3 regions of the Sphingobacterium sp. InxBP1 genome follow, and region 2 is predicted to be linked to each of the others. Evidence: riboswitches for the same ligand, from Rfam matches in the RefSeq annotation. Region 2 holds a riboswitch; each other region holds the start of a gene.
The links. A riboswitch is a leader RNA that binds a small molecule or an ion and turns the genes downstream of it on or off. The one in region 2 is predicted to bind S-adenosylmethionine.
Positions count from the first base shown of each region.

Region 1: it holds a riboswitch for S-adenosylmethionine, as region 2 does, so the genes downstream of both, K7A41_RS09730 (O-acetylhomoserine aminocarboxypropyltransferase/cysteine synthase family protein) here and K7A41_RS14225 (methylenetetrahydrofolate reductase) in region 2, are expected to answer to the same signal.
Region 3: it holds a riboswitch for S-adenosylmethionine, as region 2 does, so the genes downstream of both, metE (5-methyltetrahydropteroyltriglutamate--homocysteine S-methyltransferase) here and K7A41_RS14225 (methylenetetrahydrofolate reductase) in region 2, are expected to answer to the same signal.

Region 1 covers NZ_JAINDX010000043.1:51,325-53,528, forward strand. The annotation lists gene K7A41_RS09725 (FUSC family protein) at 1-776, shown strand, start outside; SAM riboswitch class I at 902-1,014, shown strand; gene K7A41_RS09730 (O-acetylhomoserine aminocarboxypropyltransferase/cysteine synthase family protein) at 1,270-2,204, shown strand, end outside.
Region 2 covers NZ_JAINDX010000046.1:452,485-454,688, forward strand. The annotation lists gene K7A41_RS14220 (protein O-mannosyl-transferase family) at 1-192, opposite strand, end outside; gene K7A41_RS14225 (methylenetetrahydrofolate reductase) at 346-1,302, opposite strand; SAM riboswitch class I at 1,373-1,475, opposite strand; gene rimM (ribosome maturation factor RimM) at 1,571-2,095, opposite strand; gene K7A41_RS14235 (30S ribosomal protein S16) at 2,168-2,204, opposite strand, start outside.
Region 3 covers NZ_JAINDX010000039.1:129,837-132,040, forward strand. The annotation lists gene K7A41_RS03675 (response regulator transcription factor) at 44-733, shown strand; SAM riboswitch class I at 885-988, shown strand; gene metE (5-methyltetrahydropteroyltriglutamate--homocysteine S-methyltransferase) at 1,063-2,204, shown strand, end outside.

The sequences.
Region 1 (2,204 bases), on a different contig from region 2:
CACTTTTGCTGGATTTTAAGTATACTTATTGGATCCTGTTGACTGTTGCAATTGTCGCAAGGCCCGCTTTCGCAATGACCAAGACCCGTAATATTGAGCGAATATTGGGGACAGCTTCAGGTATTTTAATCGGGATACTCAGCCTGACCTATTGTAAAAACCTTTCCATATTGCTTGTTCTTTCAGCAATGGGGCTTTTTGGCTTTTTCCTGTTCAACCGTTCCAACTATATGGTGAGCGTCATTTTTATTACATGGGGTATTGTTATCGCGCTCAATTTATTTGAAGGTAATATCGATGTGATACTGGGCAGCCGTATGATATTTACGCTGATGGGCGCGCTACTTGCTATCGCTGGCTACTTTTTAATTCCGGTACGCCAAAGCTCCGGCATGATTCAGCTGGCCAAAGATGTGGCAGATTTCAACCAGCAGTATTTTCAGATCATCAATAAAAGATTGTCGCACAATCTACAGAGCACGTTCGATATCCGCTTAGCCCGCAAAAAAGCACAGACCGCCATGGCTCAGTTTTCAGAAACCATCTCTCAACTCAAAAAGGAACCGGAGAAAAAATGGATGAATTGGACGCATATTCACCATTTTCAGGCGCTCTCATATCGTGTCAATTCGCATTTGGTCGGCCTATCCATTTCACTGGGTAAGACCAACAATGACAACTTGCACGACGACATAGAGGCCAGAATCAATGAATTAAAACCTTTATTAAAGGATCTGGAACAAACGGCCACACAGCTCCAAGCAAGCAAAACTTAACACGGAAATGATTCCTGAATTAATTAAAAATTGTTTTTCTTTTGCATTAATAGAAAAGAAGTTTATATTTGTATTGTCTTCTGAAGAAGATTTCTAATCAACACCTCCCTTAATCAGCAGGTCTTGATTTATAAAGAAGTGGCGAGAGACTGGCTCTATGACCCACTGGCAACCTTCAATTTGGTTGAAAAGGTGCCAAATCCTGTCCAAAACAATATCGTTTTGGAGCATATAAATGAAATAAGACAATGATTATTACATTACAGCAAACTATCCACACTTTAGGTTCCTATGAGACGAGCCTATTAACAACGAAAGAAGTACAACATCGCATTTCTATGGCTATGCGAATGCGTATGCATATGCACCTTTCAGCTTGTTAAGAATCATTTCCTCTTTTCTGGATAACGATGTTAACAGACCTGCCTGACGGGTGTGTATGCTTCTATTTACCTTATTAATAATTTTTTTGAAACCTTAAATCCGAAATATTATGTCTACAAAAAAGAATTTAAAATTTGAAACACTACAAGTTCACGCTGGCCAAGTGGCTGATCCAACCACCGGATCAAGAGCTGTACCTATATATCAAACAACCTCATTTGTATTTGAAAATGCCGAACATGGCGCTAATCTGTTTGCGCTGAAACAGTTTGGTAATATCTATACACGGATCATGAACCCGACAACCGATGTCTTCGAGCAACGCATTGCTGCGCTGGAGGGGGGCGTCGCAGCTGTAGCTGTCGCTTCCGGACAGGCTGCCCAATTTATCGCGCTCACCAATATTCTGGAAAGTGGTGAAAACTTTGTTGCTGGTTCCAACCTCTATGGCGGCACCTTCAACCAATTCAAAGTATCGTTTAAACGGCTAGGGATTGAAGCGCGCTTCGCCGCAGACGCAGAAGCAGATAAGATCGAAGCATTGATCGATGACAAAACTAAAGCGATCTATGTGGAAACGATTGGTAATCCCAGTTTTAATATCCCAGATTTTGAAAAGATCGCCGCTGTGGCCAAGAAATACGATCTGCCACTCATCGTTGACAATACCTTTGGGGCAGGCGGCTATTTATTTAAACCGCTCGAGCACGGTGCTCATGTCGTTGTTGAATCAGCGACCAAATGGATCGGAGGCCATGGAACAAGTATTGGAGGTGTCATCATCGACGGAGGTAATTATAATTGGGGAAATGGCAAGTACCCTCAGTTTTCTGAACCATCCGAAGGTTACCACGGTCTGGTATTTTCGGAAGTATTTGGTGAAAAAGGCCCTTTTGGCAATATTCAGTTCGCTATCCGCGCGCGGGTTGAAGGATTACGTGATTTCGGTCCAGCACTTTCGCCGTTCAACTCCTTCCTTCTTTTACAAGGACTTGAAACGTTATCTCTACGCGTACAACGCCATGTGGACAATACACTGGAAGT
Region 2 (2,204 bases):
TGAAAATATGTTCTGGATGAGAAGGAAGAGCGGTGCTCCGGGCTGATGGGCTATTTCAAGCTTGTAAGCACAGGCAATAAATTCACCGCAGTCCCACCAGCTTACCGTTTTTTCGGCCGTTGCGATATAGACAAATGTAGCAACAAGGCCACAGGCACAGCCGAAGATCGAGTTTAATCTATTGTACGTCATAAGGTGTCAATTGGTTCAAAATTTTATACTCCTTTTTCGGTACGTAAATTATAAAGTAATCTCGAGTTAAAAGTGTTAATTAACACAATTTAACAGCATAGACCACCGGCGAAGGCACCTGGTAGATAGCTTAGCAACCTGTCGCTACCAGAATTAAGCCAGCTTTTCTACAATTTTCTTTGTCGGTCCGGGATTACTCATGGTGTAGAAATGCAGCACTGGGGCGCCAAATTTAATCAGTTCCTGGCACTGCTGCACCAGCCATTCCTCGCCTACCTGTCTGACATCGGCATTTGTTTTACAGGCCGCAACCGCATCGCTCAGTTCTTCGGGAATGTCCAAATGGAAAATGCGGGGCAGGGTAACTAGCTGCTTTTTGGTGGTCAACGGCTTGAGGCCCGGAATAATAGGTACATGAATGCCATTATCCCGGCATTTGATCACAAATTCTTTATACTTATCAACGTTAAAAAACATCTGGGTAACGATAAACTCGGCACCCATATCAATTTTCTGTTTCAGGTACTTAAAGTCGGTATTAAAGTTGGGAGATTCAAAATGTTTCTCGGGATATCCGGCCACACCGATACAGAAATCGGTCTTTTCGGAGGTTACAATATCCTCGTGGAGATATTTGCCCTTGTTCATATCCACCACCTGCTGCAACAAATCGGTAGCAAAAGCGTGTCCGCCTTCCGTCGGTATAAAGTCTGCATCCCCTTTGCGCGCATCGCCCCGGAGTACCAAAACATTATCTATACCCAGAAAATTGAGGTCGATCAGCGCATTTTCGGTCTCTTCTTTTGTGAAACCACCACAGATCAGATGCGGAACAGCGTCCACCTTATATTTGTTCATAATGGCCGCACATATGGCCACTGTGCCGGGACGTTTGCGATAAGAGACTCTCTCCAGCAAGCCACTAGCATGTTCTTTGTAGATATAATCCTCCCGATGATAGGTGACGTCAATAAAAGGTGGCTTGAATTCCATCAGCTCATCCATCGTTTTAAAAATACTCTGGATTCCTTGGCCTTTTGCCGGAGGTAATAGCTCAAAAGAAAACAGTGTCTTTCCTTTTGCGTTCTGGATATGGTCGATAATCTTCATTAAAAATCTGTTTTTAGTTTTGGTTGGCTTACATCGAAACGCACGGATCCGGGAGTATTTATCGGCATGTAACTTATCTTTCCCACATGGAGTAGGGTAGAATTTAGCACCTTGAATAATACAGGTTGCTAAGGCTTCATTGGGTCTAGTCCCTCGGCCTTTCTCTATAAGCGATGCTAATATCGTTTTAAAAAATCAAAACACAAAACTATTTTTCGAAAATCCATAAAAAATAGCAACAAAGTCGACAGTACAATCCGCTACTGCTCTATTCGTTGTACAGATCGATTAACCCTTCCGGCAGGTTGACCTCTATAATTTCTTCCTCCCCATCTATCCCCAAAATGAGATCATCAGACAACGGAAACATCAGTTCCTTACCGTCCATATCTACGGTAGCGACAAACTGCTGTGGAAATTCCTGTACGTCAATAATTTCGCCCAGTTCACCATGATTTTCGTCTATCACCAAAAAGCCGATTAAGTCCGTATATCGAAAATCATCCGGATCACGCTCTGGCATCTTTTCATTGGGTAGATATACCTTCTTACGAACGAGAGGCTGCGCTTTGTCAATATGGTCGACATCTTCGAATGTTACATATGCTGTACTATTTTTCTGCAATTTTATCGTGTCGATAAAATACGGAACAAGCTTTTTGTTCACTTCCAAAAAAAGGACATCCATATCCAGAATTTCGTAGTCTTCAAATTCGAAAAACAGCTGCATCTCACCTTTGAGACCACGCGTCTTGCTGATATAGCCAATATAAAAACTTTGATCTACAGTCATTAGCGTATTTAATATGAGTAAAAAAAGCCGGCTCAGGATTGAGTCGGCTTTCTCGAATACTTTATGAAAGAATTAACCTTCAGTTTCTTCTGATGCTGGAGCTTCAGCT
Region 3 (2,204 bases), on a different contig from region 2:
TTTGTATATTCAAGGAACATTAGTGAAAATTAATAGATTCATTATGCAAAAGATATTATTAGCAGAAGATGATCCCAATTTGGGGGATCTTTTAAAGGATTATCTCGAATTAAAGGGAAAGTTTGATGTTACGCTCTGCACTGATGGAGATGAAGCTGTTTCCCAGTTCAAAAAGAACGATTATGACTTATGCATTTTTGATGTCATGATGCCCAAAAAGGATGGCTTTACCGTCGGGCGTGAAATCCGTAAAATAAACAGTACCGTACCGATCATCTTCGCCACTGCCAAAGGCATGATGGAAGATAAAACCGAAGCCTTTGAACTGGGCGGCGATGACTATATTACCAAACCATTCCGTGTGGAGGAACTCTTGCTGCGTATTAATGCCCTGCTGAAACGTAGCGTAAGAGACAAAGAAGAAGAGATCGTCGCTGACAAATTTGAAATAGGAGACTACTACTTTGATTATACCAGCCAGCAGATTTCTTACAAAGGTCAGACACAGAAGCTATCTACAAAAGAGGCCGAATTGCTACGCTTGCTTTGCCTGAAGAAGAATGATGTATTGACCCGTGAAGAGGCACTGTTAAAAATATGGCACGACGACAACTATTTTACCGGAAGAAGCATGGATGTATTTCTCAGCAAATTACGCAAATATCTGAAGGAAGATAGTAAAGTAGAAATTGTCAATGTGCATGGAAAGGGCTATAAGCTGCTGGTCAGCTAAAACAAGGGCAGATGGAGACAGTAATAGGTCTCCATCCGCTGTTTTAATGAAAAGAAGAAAATAAAACATTTTTATCTTTAGCAGATTATAAAAAATAAATGCGCTTTTATAAAAAATTTGCATATCAGAAATAAATGTTCTAACTTAGCCTCGCTTATAGAGAAAGGCAGAGGGAATAGACCCGATGAAGCCTTAGCAACCTGTCTCTTGACAAGGTGCTAAATTCTACCCTACTTAACATGGGAATGATAAGCCGAAGTCACCGAATTCTAGTGTGTCCTTCTCTCTAGCAAGAAATATAGTTGAAAAGAAACATTAAAAACATCATTATGTTATTGACTAACAATTTAGGTTACCCGCGTGTGGGCGCATTCCGCGAATTGAAAAAAGCCAATGAAGCCTATTGGGCTAAAAAATCTTCTGTTGAGGAATTATTGGAGGCAGCAAAAAAAATTCGTGAGGGCAATTGGAAAACGCAAAAAGATGCTGGAATAGATTTAATTCCTTCTAACGACTTTTCTTTTTATGATCAGGTCCTGGACTTAAGCCTTACGGTAGGTGCAATTCCAGCCCGATACCACTCACTATTGAGCAAGGTAGATAATAATTACAGCTTAGATTTATATTTTGCTATGGCTCGTGGTTTCCAGCAAGATGGAATCGACGTGACTGCCATGGAAATGACTAAGTGGTTGGATACCAACTACCACTACATGGTGCCTGAATTCACCAAGGACCAACAATTCAAGTTGACTTCTGAAAAATTCCTGAATGAATATAACGAAGCCAGGTCGTTGGGCATCGAAACGAAACCAGTTTTATTGGGCCCGATCACTTACCTATTGATCGGTAAAGAGAAAGAAGCTGGATTCGACCGCATCGACCTATTGGACAGATTAATTCCTGTATACGAACAGATCTTAGCTAAATTGGCTGAGGCCGGTGCGCAATACGTTCAGATTGATGAGCCATTCCTTGCATTGGATTTGGATGCAAAAGTAAAAGCACTGTATCAGCCTACTTTTGAGAAGCTGGCAGCTGCAGCCAAAAACATTAAATTGATCGCGACAACTTATTTCGAAGCCTTAAAAGACAATGAGGATATCGCTGTCAATTTGCCAGTTCATGCCTTGCATTTGGATCTGGTACGCGGCGAAAATCAGCTGGATACCGTATTACCAAAAGTACCTGCCTCTCTAACCCTATCTTTGGGTATTGTAGAAGGGCGTAACATCTGGAAAAACGACTATGAAAAATCGTTGGTTAAAATCAAACAGGCCGTAGATGCTCTGGGCAAAGACCGCATCTGGATCGCGCCATCATCGTCACTACTGCATGTTCCGTTCGACCTGGACAACGAACACAACGAGCAGTCATTACCGGCTGAGGTGAAAAACTGGCTGGCTTTCGCAAAACAAAAATTAGCCGAAGTAAAAGACCTTGCTGTATTGGCAGATGGTGAAGTAGACGC